DNA from 3 places in the Paenibacillus sp. AN1007 genome. Region 3 is predicted to be linked to each of the others. Evidence: riboswitches for the same ligand, from Rfam matches in the RefSeq annotation. Region 3 holds a riboswitch; each other region holds the start of a gene.
The links. A riboswitch is a leader RNA that binds a small molecule or an ion and turns the genes downstream of it on or off. The one in region 3 is predicted to bind thiamine pyrophosphate.

Region 1 (4,284 bases), 2.7 Mb from region 3:
GGACGGTGCGATACCCTTCAATAACACCGCTTTCCTCCAGTCGTTTTACACGTTCTGTGACGGCTGGCTGTGAAAGTCCCACCAATTTTCCTAATTCGGTCATGGACAATCTGGCTTGGTTTTCCATATGGAACAGGATGTTTCTATCGATCTGATCCATAAACTCACTCCCTTTTATTATATAGGTTATTTCGTGAAGAGACTTTTATATTCATAGTAATTAAAAGATAATGTTTTGTAAATGTGAAGCTTTATAACAGAAATGATTTATATATTAAATATGCTTGGGATGGAGGGGTGGGGGATGAAATAGATATGTGCGTGATGCAAGGTGGGAAGAAGGTGAGAAAGGTGAAAGGATTTAAAGGATACAGAAGGAGATATGGTGCGCTGCAGGATGAACTGTTTGCGGAAGGATAAGGATGAAAAATGATGCAGGAGGATGTGTAGTTTGCAGAACAAGGCAAAGGAGGAGAAGAATAAAACAAGAATGCAAAGGCTGCAGACCGAGTGGCTGCAGCCTTTGCATTCTCGGGCAGGGAGCACGGCTATGCCTGCTCCCTGCGCAGGATCGCGGCGAGCTGTGCAGCCGCTGCGTGCACATCGGCCGCGCCCGCGATGGCGGAGATGACGGCGACGCCGTCGGCTCCAGCCGCCATCACGGCGGCCGCGGTATCGGGCGTAATGCCGCCGATACCAACCACCGGAACCGCGATGCCTGCGGCGCGCAGTTCCGCCATCCCGGCGGGGCCCAGCACAGCGTGGGCATCCGCTTTGGAGCGCGTCGGGTACATTGGCCCGATGCCAAGATAGTCTGCGCCCGCCTGCACGGCAAGGCGGGCTTCAAGGGCGGAGTGGGCGGATACGCCAAGCATCCGCCCTTCGCCAATGCGGGCGCGCACCAGCGCCGCGTCCGCATCGTCCTGACCGACGTGTACACCGTCGGCCTCTACAGCCACAGCCAGCTCCACATCATCGTTCACGATGAACGGTATCCCGTGCTGGCTGCACACCTCGCGAAGCCGCAGCGCAAGCGCTGTTCGGGCTTCGCCTGTCAGGGCGCCAGTTCCCTTCTCGCGGAACTGGAACAGCGTGATGCCGCCAGCGATCGCCTGGCGCAGCACCTCCACCGGGTCACGCGTCGTATTGACGCTGCCCATCACCAAATACAACTGCAGCGCACGGCGTACCGCTTCCGTATCCCATCTACGCATCAGCATGCACCTCGCTGTCTGCGCTGGTACGCGAAGTGATTCGTCGGTCCGTGCCCGGCCCCGAATCCCAGCTCATCTTCAATGGCTGCCTGAATGAAGGCTCGCGCGGTTGTAACGGCAGCCAGAACAGAAGAACCCTTGGCCAGTTCGGCCGTAATGGCAGCAGAGAAGGTGCAGCCGGTTCCGTGCGTATGACGTGTCATTACACGCAGGTTCTCCAGGTAATGAAAGGACTGCCCGTCGTACAGAACATCCACTACCGTTCCGCTACCAGTCTCATGTCCTCCTTTGATCAGGGCATACGTTGTGCCCATCTGTACCAATTGTTTTGCAGCTTCTTCGCGTTCGTTCAGATTGGTTATGTTCATACCCGTAAGCAGTTCAGCTTCCGGGATGTTAGGTGTTGTGAGCAGGGCATGGGGCATCAGCTCCTCAACAAGTGCCTGCACCGCCTCCTGCTGGAGGAGAGGTGCACCGCCTTTAGCTACCATCACCGGATCGATCACCAGATTGGTCCAGCCGAACTGCTGCCATTTTGCCGCGACAAGACGAATAATCTCGGCACTATACAGCATGCCTGTCTTGACCGCACGCGGCTGAAAGTCTTCTCCCGTTGAATCGAGCTGCTGGGCTATGCCTTCATAACTGATGGGAAATACGCCCTGCACACCCATAGTGTTCTGTGCAGCGATCGCAGTAATCACCGTCATTCCGTATACACCAAGCTCCTGGAAGGTTTTGAGATCAGCCTGAATTCCGGCACCGCCACCGTTATCAGAACCTGCAATCGTTAATGCCTGCGTAATGTTCATCGTACACCTCCCCGAATCTGGCGAATCTGCGCGTGCTCCGAGAGCAGTTCAGGTGTCACCTGTGCTAATTGATTTAGAAATTCCATCTGGAAGCTGCCAGGGCCCTGATGAGCTGTTCGAGCTGCAGCCCGTTCAGCGGAAACACCATAAAAGGCAGCTGCCTCGGTCACACTGTGCAGTAAATCATCTCCTGGTGCGGCAGCGGCAGCGAAAGCACCAATCACCGAGCTTAGAAGGCAGCCTGCGCCTGTCACTTGGGTGAGTAAAGCATGTCCGTTGCTGGTCAGAAATGTTTGATACCCGTCCGTAATAACATCGTACTGACCTGTAATGACGATAATGCAGCCCAGCCGCTGTGCAGCGCGCTCCGCAATGTCAATCCGGTCACCCTCTCCAGTTCCGGCATCCACACCTTTGATATTCCACGGCACCCCAATGACATGGGCCACCTCGGCAGCATTACCGCGCAGCACAGTGAGACGAAGCTCACGAACCAGCTTCTGCACCGTATCGGTGCGATAAGCGGTTGCTCCCGCACCAACCGGATCAAGTACAACAGGTACATGATGTGCATTGGCAGACTTCCCGGCCAGCAGGATCGACTGAACAACTCTTTCATCCAATGTGCCAATGTTCAGAACGACTGCTCCAGCCATACGGGCAGCATCAGCGGCTTCTTCATGAGCATAAGCCATGAACGGAGAGGCACCAAGGGCAAGCAGACCATTTGCAGTAAAAGGAGCAACCACAAGGTTGGTAATGTTATGAATCAAAGGATTGAGTGTACGTACACGTTGAAGATATGACATCGCAATTTCCTCCTTGATCTAAAATGATCTGATGATGGTGAATCATGTGACATCCATTTGCACGTTGGGAATAGAGAAGATAATCGTCCGGTTCCTTTGCGATGGAATATAAAAAAAGCCCCACCCATTTCCGGAGAAATGAGCAGGGCTTCCAGTTGTAACTATGGTGATGGTTCCCCTTAACAACTAGGGAGAATCCACTATTCATAAAGGCTGCTCACTTCCCTCCGCTGGTATAATCCAGATCAGGTTCAAAGGGTCCGAATATAACGATTCGTCTCAGCCGTAAGGCTCCCCTAGTGTATTGTGCAAAATATGGAGTTATGTCCCCAGTCTATATCACATCCTGCCATAATGTAAAGAGGACTGGCTGACTGTGAATACGTTGAAAGCTGCGCAGAAAAAGAAGATGTTTCTGAATAATTTGGTTTATCTTGATTCGTTATTCGGATTTACCTTCGTTCATTAACCCGATATAATGGAGATTGGCCCATACGGCCGTATTACGAATGAGGGCAGGACATGTGTTCCTCCCGGCAGAATGGGGACCCTGAGTTGAAAACGTTCAAGAAAGTATACATTGAAATTACGAGCATCTGTAATCTGGCATGCAGCTTTTGTCCACAAACGAAGCGTGCCAAAGGATTTATCGACCCTGAAGTCTTTAATAATATATTGGATCAGATCAAACCGCACACCAAACACATCTACCTGCACGTCAAAGGGGAACCGCTGCTGCATCCCAAAATTGACGTGCTGCTGGACTCCGCCCATGCCAAAGGATTCAAAGTAAACATTACAACGAACGGTACACTGCTGCCGAAAACACAGCATAAATTGATAGGTAAACCTGCACTGAGACAGATGAATTTCTCGCTGCACAGCTTCGACGGTCATGAAGGCTCTACCGACCGTGACGGATATCTGCGTAACATTTTGACTTTTGTACGTGAAGCCGTGAAACATAATGTCATTGTCTCGTTTCGATTATGGAATCTGACACAGGACAACTTTACGAATGCACAGAGGAATCGAAACCGAGAGACGCTGGAGGTGCTGGAGCGTGAATTCAATCTGGACTTCCGGATTGAGGAAAAAGTCGTTCCAGGCAGCGGCATAAAAATCGCGCCGAATGTGTACCTGAATCAGGATCATGAATTCCAGTGGCCAAGTCTGGATGCACCTGAAGATGATGGTAGGGGCTTCTGCCATGCACTGCGCAGTCAGGCCGCTGTGCTGGTGGACGGAACCGTCGTTCCCTGCTGTCTGGATGGAGAGGGTGTTATTAACCTGGGTAACATCCATGAGAAGTCTTTCTCGGAAATTGTGGATGGAGAGCGTGCGAACAATCTGGTGTACGGTTTCTCTAAACGTGAGGCTGTAGAGGAATTATGCCGCAAGTGTGGGTACCGTCAGCGGTTCGGAGCCGGAGCCTGAGACAAGAGTTAG
Region 2 (4,284 bases), 3.0 Mb from region 3:
GGATGAAATATCGCCGTATGACCGGGAAGATCCTGAACTCGGATGCAGCTTCCAGTTCGATCAGATCGGCTTGATTCTGTGGCGTCCGGTGCCGATGACACGGCAGGATATGCAGGAGAAGTGGTTTCTGGAGATGCCGCCCGAAAATCAGCAGGACGAAATGAAACACCTCTGCTTCTCTACGGCTGCTGTCTATGCCAAAGGGTATTATGACTAGTTACGTCATGTTGGAAGTTGACTGCCTCAAGTGAACAATCCAGCATCACTGCTCACTGCTCTCATACTCCGATACATAAAAAAGTGACCCAAGTTCAGGCTCGACATGCCTGTTGGGTCACTTTTATTAGTTTGAACCATTCTATGCTCTATTCAGCTGGCCATCTACGACCTACCTTAACAGTCACGGTCTACGTCAGCAGATTAGTCATAATCTATGAACGTGCCCGATACTCCTCAGCCTTCGCCTGCATCCCAGCGGCGACTGCCTCTTCTTCCTTCAAGCCGCGATCTGCGGCAAAAGCGCGGATATCCTGCGTGATGCGCATGCTGCAGAACTTCGGCCCACACATGGAGCAGAAATGTGCCTCCTTGGCCCCTTCTGCAGGCAGTGTCTCGTCATGGTAGGACAGTGCCCGTTCCGGGTCCAGAGACAGGTTAAACTGATCCCGCCAGCGGAATTCGAAACGTGCTTTCGAAAGTGCATCATCCCGGCGCTGGGCACGTGGATGCCCTTTGGCCAAATCAGCGGCATGAGCAGCTATTTTATAAGCGATTACCCCTTCGCGCACGTCATCCTTATTTGGGAGCCCGAGATGCTCCTTCGGCGTAACATAGCAGAGCATGGACGTACCAAACCAACCAATCATCGCTGCCCCGATTGCAGACGTAATGTGATCATAGCCCGGAGCAATGTCAGTAGTCAGCGGCCCGAGTGTATAGAAAGGAGCTTCCTGGCAGATTTCCATCTGCAAATCTACATTCTCCTTGATCTTGTGCATCGGCACATGGCCCGGCCCTTCGATCATGACCTGAACATCATGCTTCCACGCGATCTGCGTCAATTCCCCGAGCGTTGCCAGTTCCGCCATCTGTGCCTCGTCATTGGCATCGTAGATGCTCCCTGGGCGCAGTCCATCCCCGAGGGAGAACGCCACATCATACCTTTTCATAATCTCGCAAATTTCTTCAAAATGAGTGTACAAAAAATTCTCCTGATGATGTGCCAGACACCACGCCGCCATAATCGACCCGCCACGCGATACAATACCCGTCATGCGTTTCGCCGTCATTGGAATATAACGCAGCAGCACGCCGGCATGAATCGTAAAATAATCCACACCCTGCTCCGCCTGTTCAATCAGCGTATCCCGATACAGTTCCCAAGTGAGGGCTTCCGCCTCGCCATTCACCTTCTCCAGCGCCTGATAGAGCGGCACCGTACCAATCGGCACCGGAGAGTTGCGAATGATCCATTCCCGGGTGGTATGAATGTCTTTCCCAGTGGAGAGATCCATCACCGTATCCGATCCCCACCGTACAGCCCAGGTCATCTTCTCCACCTCCTCCTCGATCGAGGAAGATACAGCAGAATTACCGATATTGGCATTGATCTTGACATGAAAATGACGACCAATCAGCATCGGCTCACTCTCCGGGTGATTGATGTTGGAGGGCAGAATCGCCCGGCCGCTCGCCAGCTCCTGCCGTACAAATTCCGGCTCCACCCCTTCACGAATAGCTGCGTATTCCATCTCTGGCGTAATCAGACCCTGCCGCGCATAGTGCATCTGTGTAACGCAGCGCCCACCCAGAGCACGCAGCGGCTGTCCGCGAAAGCCTGGGTATTCCTCCGCTCCAGCTCTCCGTCCTCCAGGCTTCAATCCGTTATCCTCCGGTTTAACGGCGCGGCCCTCGTATGCTTCTACATCACCGCGCTCCATGATCCAGTGATTTCGGAGCGCAGGCAGTCCCTTCCGAATGTCCATCTGGAATTCGGGATCGGTCATCGGGCCGCTCGTATCGTAGACACGCAGCGGCTCATTATGCTCCACCCCTTGGGGAGTATTCGTGTCATGCAGGGCAATTTCACGCTCCGGTACAGCTATGTCCGGTCGTGAGCCCTGAATGTACACTTTGCGGCTGCCCGGGAAGGGCTGAACCCCGCCAGCCGCTCCGGTTTTCTTTTCCACCGGATGGCCATCGTTCCCCAATTCCTCTATTCCAATCTGCTTGCCCGTTTGGTTATGTGTACTCATGTCTCCTGTTTCCTCCTCTGTGATCTTCTTTTGTGCATTCTCTCACTAATGCGTCAGCTCCAACGACCACACCTGACAGAAAACATCCAAAGCACAGAAGCACAGCAGGAGTGATCCTGCTCAAGCAGCCCGATAGATCCAAGAGACAGATTTTTATGTACAGCAGCACGAGAACCGAGATTACTATACTGATCCGTTCAGCGTAATTTCATGGTTCCGTTGTTATTTTCCATCATCAACATGCCCTGAACGGCTGCCCCAGAACTCCAAAGGTACCGCGATGGTAAAGCACAACAACGAATGACTCTCTGCTTGCCGCCGTATATAAAAAAGCCGGTTCCGAAGGAACCGACTTATGTCCATCACCCTGCACGCAGCATGGACAAACCGCTGCAATGCAGCATTTGTCCATAGACAACGTCCATGGTGTATGTGATCATATGGCCGATTACTTCCCTACGCTGGTATGATCCAGATCAGGTGCAAAGGGTCCGGGATCTCATGCGATCCCGTCTCAGTCCGGACAATTCGGACTCCCCCAGTAACGTAAACGTATTGCGGCAACCAGGCCGCGTTCAAATCAAAAGATGACATTCATCTGGCCCCGCTGGGCCGTCCATTACAGAGTAGCTTAAACTGGATATAAATACAACCTTTATATTCCAGAGGGACCGGCTCATCTGTGTGACATTCAGGCGAAGGTGGCTGAAAAAGCTCCCTTTAGCCCGCTTTGCCCCTCTATAAAACATATCGATACCGCATCACATACCAATATCAGCAGACACTTATGACAACATAAGTCCCATTTGCGCAGCTGCTTCTTTCAATACCGGCGCATACTCATGCAGTGTTTCCTGTGAGAGCCTGCTGACCGGTCCGGACACGGAAAGTGCTGCCGCAATATTACCCTTGCGATCCATAATCGGTACAGACACAGCTGCAGCTCCTGGCTCACGTTCCTCATAACTGGTGGCATAACCGCTCACCCGAATATCCTCCATCTGCGCCAAATACACTGCTGGATCGATAAACACCGGCCATTCCGGGCCGTTCATCAGTTCCTCCCGGTCCTCTTCGGCGGCAAAAGCCATCAGCACTTTGCTGGATGCCCCCACCGAAAGCGGCAGTCTCGCACCAACGGGTGCAACACGCCGAATGGCCTGATCACTCTGCACCGCCTGAATACGAATCCGCTCACTGCCGTCACGAAGGTAAAGACTCACAGTTTCACCCAGACGATCTCGGAGCCGCTCCATCGCAGGCAGCAGCAAAATGGCTGGATCATCGCTGCGCGACATATGCGCCGACAATTCCCAGATGCGAATGCCTAGCCGGTATTTCTCGGTAGCCGCATCGCGTATCACAAAGCCCTTATCCTCCAGCGTAGCCATCAACCGATGCACCGTACTTTTGTGCAGACCAATCTGGCTGGCAATTTCGGTGAGTCCAAGATCGCTCCGCGTGGTAAAACATAATAATATATCCAGCGCCCGTTCGACAGCACGGACGGTTAACTTGCGGTCTTCCATGGCATAATGCCCTCCTCATGTTTCATCACATGAAACTTGGTTACATAAATTATATGAGAAACGGTCTCATCTGTAAACCAAAAATAGCTGCGAGGCAGGGGAAAAATATATATTTATGATCATTTTATAAGGCTTTAATCTCCTGTAAATTACACGCTATGGAAATGTTATCTATACATCTAAAGAACTATATAACAATTGCGTAACAAATGCCGTCAATCAATTGACTTTGATGATATCGGAACATACGATAAAGACAGGAACCCTTTCACTTATGATCACTAAAATGTGACTTTAGGATCAGGATGTCATAATAGTATGTACGAGATAAACGATATGAAATGTTATTCTTTTAACATCGCCGTTAACTTCAGCGGAATGAATCTTTAACCGAATTTTAAAGGAGGGGCGTGCATGTATCCGACATCCCAGAGCGAAGCCCCGCTGCATACCAAAGTGTCCGATCTGCCCTCTTCATTGTCACCGAGGCTGATCCGGTT
Region 3 (4,284 bases):
GCTGCCCTCGCATAAGCTCTGGTCAGCGACACAGGCAGCACTTCGCTCTCCAAAGGTCTGTAATAAGCTCCGTACACATCCCGGTTCAGCCATGCCGCTTCCCGCTCCACAGTGCTTCTGTCCCACCAAAGCTGATTCTTAACTGATGAATTATTTTGTTTATCTTTGCAGCGACTCAGCTCACTATAGGAACGAAAAGGTGTGATAAAACCGGTGTGCCTAAGACCTATCTCCATTCCTGTAAGAGCGTACAGCTGCTCTTTTTGGTGATGCAGCAGTTCTCTGCTGTCGCGCGCCGCCCGTGCAATAAGAGGATGGGCAAAATCCTCACTATCTGCTGCAAGCATACCAGCGGCTGCACCTGAACTCCCACTCGCAATCTCGGACTGTTCGAGAAGCAGTACTTCCCTGCCTCTGGATGCCAGTTCAAAAGCAATCGCACAGCCGATAATTCCCCCGCCAATAATAATGGTTTCTGCTTGGAAAGCTTCTGACGGTTCAGTTGATGGTTTACATATGGAGTCAAGCTCAGGGTTATCGTATTTACTCGATGAGGGGAAAGCCTCCTCAGATTGATTCATACTTTTCTGTTCCACGTTCTCATCTCCTTAACTTCGCAGCTGTACATCTCCTTGGCTGTCGACCATTCACATTCCGGCTTCCACAGCTTGTTTGAAAAGAGCGGCAGCATAGGCTGGGCTTTCATGTTTTAAAATACTTGAAATTACAGCGGCCCCCCTGGCTCCAGATGACCGGACAGCCTGAATATGGCTTGGCTGTATACCTCCGATCGCGATAACAGGCACGCGAACACTTGAACATACCTCTGCCAATACGGCCAATCCCCTTGGTGCTGTATCCGGTTTGCTCTGACTCGCGTACACATGGCCGAAAAAAAGGTAATCTGCTCCAAACTCTTCAGCGATTCTCGCCTCCTCGGCGGAATGCACGGATATGCCTAATCTCATTCGGACATCATGCTGATGCCAGGCTGCCATCTCCACTCCTGCCTTATGCAGCATCTCCCGACTCCAATGCACACCTTGATAAAAGGGGCTGGACTCCGACGGATTCGCACCATTTATTACAATGTGAGATGCTGGAATACCGGACGCTGCCATCTGCTTGGCCCAGTTGAACCGCTGCTGCAGCGTGAGATGCTTTTCCCGGATGTGAATATAATCCACCCAAGGCCATATTTCCTTGGCTGCCCGCAGCATGGCCGCTTGTTCCCCTTTATTTGTGGATACAGCATGCAGCTCAAAAGAGCAGTGATCTTGTTCACACCTCCGTCTAAAGCTCTCTTCCAACTTCTGCGGTTGGTATTTCTTCTGCTCGGCTAATTCCTTCATCTGCTCACGTAATCTCCCTGCTTCATTCTCGCATTTTACTGTACGCAGCTTTGTTCTCCCTCCTCACATCGCTTATACGGAAACCAAAAATATTAATAAAAAATCAAAAAAGCCGCTCCCGTAGGGGAGCGGCTGCGTATAAACAAAGATTCAGTTCAATAACGAAAATGCAGTTATACCTGTTAACAGTTAAAATACCCATTAACTATTAGCCCGGTATCGAAAGCCTGCATCACCTGCAGTGTAGAGATCCTGTTCATATTTTGGAGGATCACTTACTGTCGTTTTTGCTGAAACGCGCCACTTCCCTACGCTGGTATGATCCAGATCAGGTGCAAAGGGTCCGGAATCGCATTCTTCCATCTCAGCCGCTCGTGCGGCCCCCCTAGTGTTCATATGAAGTTGTAGCCTATATTACCACAGTCGAATTTTTTTGTCATCGTGCATTTTCGGACCACTCTTCTACATTCCACGTTTTGGTAACCCAGTCTTCGTAAAAATCCGGTTCGTGCGATACAAGCAAAACGGTTCCTTTATACTCTTTCAATGCACGCTGCAGCTCAGCTTTTGCGGTGACATCCAGATGGTTCGTCGGCTCATCAAACAAAACCCAGTTGCTTTCCCGCATCAGCAGTTTACACAATCGGACTTTAGCCTGCTCTCCTCCGCTCAGCATATTAAGAGGGCGAGTGATGTGCTCATTTTTGAGACCACAGCGTGCAAGATGCCCTCGCACTTCGTTCTGTGTCAGATGTGAAAATTCATTCCAAACATCATCGATCGGTGTAATGTTTTCGGCACGCACTTCCTGTTCGAAATAGGCTGTCTCCAGATAATCTCCCAGAAATGTTTTGCCGCTGATTGGCGCAATCTTACCCAGAATGGTCTTGAGAAGTGTCGATTTACCAACACCATTACAACCAACAATAGCAATCTTTTCTCCACGTTCTATCGTCATTGTCATTTTCGGCAGCAGCGGGTATGTGTAACCAATTTCAAAATCAATACCTTCAAAAACGGTTTTACTGCTCGCCCGGGCATCCTTGAATTTGAATGTTGGTTTTGCCGCTTCATCCGGACGATCAATCCGGTCAATCTTACCAAGTTGTTTCTCCCGGCTCTTCGCCCGTCCTGAGGTCGAAGCTCTGGCCTTGTTCCGCTGAATGAAATCTTCCTGCTTTTTGATATACTCCTGCTGCTTCTCATAAGCATCAATGTGCTGCGCTTTTTGCATATCCGCCATTTCCAGGAATTTCTCATAATTGGCAGCGTAACGCGTCAATTTGGCAAACTCCAGATGGTAGATGACATTCACAACTTCATTCATAAACTCCGTATCATGGGAGATCAGCAAAAATGCATGCGGATAGTCTCTCAAATATCGTGTCAGCCATTCAATATGCTCTACATCCAGATAGTTTGTCGGCTCATCCAACAACAACGCAGTAGGCTTCTCCAGTAATAACTTGGCAAGAAGTACCTTCGTACGCTGTCCGCCGCTAAGTGCAGCAACATCACGATCCAGCCCAATGGCATTCAATCCCAGACCATTAGCCATCTCTTCCACTTTGACATCAATTAAATAAAAATCGCCCTGTTCCAGCTGTTCCTGGATCTCGCCCATTTCTTCGAGCAGCTGCTCCAGCTTGTCCGCGTCTGCATCGGCCATCTGGTCGGTGATGGCCATCATTTCCTTTTCCAATTCCAGCAGCGGCAGAAACGCATCTTTAAGCACATCTCGAATCGTCCTACCTGGTGTTAACTTGGTGTGTTGATCCAGATATCCATAACGAACTTTCGGCGTCCACTCTACTTTACCGCTGTCTTTAAGAAGTTTTCCTGTAAGGATATTCATTAATGTTGATTTCCCGGCGCCATTAGCTCCGACTAGACCTACACGTTCTCCGGCAAGCAGACGAAAAGAAACATTTTTAAATAACGTTCGGTCTCCAAAATTGTGACTGACGTTCTCTACTGACAATAAACTCATAAGATGAGGCTGCTCCTATCTATTTACATTACTTTAGTTCACGTTTCAAACCCCTATTCTAGCACAGATTCTGTGTTTTCTGAAAGTAATGAAAAATGGGCAGAGCAGTTATACTCAAAATACCCTCTCGCTGCTGCCTGCTTTGCAGTCGTAAATACCTCCTCCGCACGAAAACCGGGATTACAGGTCGCAGGATAATGATATTTAATGCCTGTTGCGGAATCCATTCCGCCAACAACTGCTGTTCTTTTAACCAGTCTTCCTCCGCCAATTGCATAATTGTTAATTTTTTGATCTCCAGCAGCAATGCCTTGGATAAAAGCCATCAAGCCAGTATCATTGATCGAATTATACCAATCTTCCTGTGAGATCAAGGGCATCGTGAACAGATAAGATATCCCATTCTTCCTGGCGAATTCATTATGACGATTAATGACGTCTGCCAGATCATCCTGAACACGAGTCACGATCCGGCTGCGCCGCACCTGTTCAAAGACCGCTGTGTCTTGAAGGAGTGTAATTGTTGAGTCTGCAGCCAGTTCCTGCTGAAATCCTTCGATCCATTTTCCCGCACCGGCATCATAAGCATAAATATAACCGTCAAGTGTAAAATTAATGCTGTTTCCGTCCGAATCTGAGTATGTATAAGGTTTTTTAGCGCTCCACACATGTCTGAAAGACCTTTCTATCTCCCCTGTCATTGCGGTCTCTTTGGCATACATATAATAACCGTCATAATCGAGTATCACGATTGCCGGAATGTAGTCAAACATATGCTGAACAGCAGGCGGATCATTCTGTATGCCCATGTTCAAAGCCATCGTTTGGGTAAATGCAGACAGCGCAAGTTCCTTATCCGCCCTAACAAATTTGATGGATTCGTACCCTGCCTCGGCATGTTGTTTCTCGTTCTGATGCATAACTGCGCCAGCATCCATCACT

Region 1: another riboswitch for thiamine pyrophosphate. It lies ahead of thiM (hydroxyethylthiazole kinase); the one in region 3 lies ahead of ABXS70_RS09540 (thiamine phosphate synthase).
Region 2: another riboswitch for thiamine pyrophosphate. It lies ahead of thiC (phosphomethylpyrimidine synthase ThiC); the one in region 3 lies ahead of ABXS70_RS09540 (thiamine phosphate synthase).

Annotation. Positions count from the first base shown of each region.
Region 1 is NZ_CP159992.1:4,819,805-4,824,088, reverse strand. Features, by position in the region: gene ABXS70_RS21720 (winged helix-turn-helix transcriptional regulator) at 1-160, opposite strand, end outside; gene thiE (thiamine phosphate synthase) at 549-1,214, opposite strand; gene thiD (bifunctional hydroxymethylpyrimidine kinase/phosphomethylpyrimidine kinase) at 1,214-2,026, opposite strand; gene thiM (hydroxyethylthiazole kinase) at 2,023-2,835, opposite strand; TPP riboswitch at 3,041-3,143, opposite strand; gene ABXS70_RS21700 (radical SAM/SPASM domain-containing protein) at 3,391-4,272, shown strand.
Region 2 is NZ_CP159992.1:5,093,756-5,098,039, forward strand. Features, by position in the region: gene ABXS70_RS22810 (hypothetical protein) at 1-217, shown strand, start outside; gene thiC (phosphomethylpyrimidine synthase ThiC) at 432-2,255, opposite strand; TPP riboswitch at 2,692-2,805, opposite strand; gene ABXS70_RS22820 (IclR family transcriptional regulator) at 3,041-3,784, opposite strand; gene ABXS70_RS22825 (alpha/beta fold hydrolase) at 4,199-4,284, shown strand, end outside.
Region 3 is NZ_CP159992.1:2,088,949-2,093,232, reverse strand. Features, by position in the region: gene thiO (glycine oxidase ThiO) at 1-596, opposite strand, end outside; gene ABXS70_RS09540 (thiamine phosphate synthase) at 648-1,352, opposite strand; TPP riboswitch at 1,641-1,749, opposite strand; gene ABXS70_RS09535 (ABC-F family ATP-binding cassette domain-containing protein) at 1,789-3,342, opposite strand; gene ABXS70_RS09530 (hypothetical protein) at 3,396-4,284, opposite strand, start outside.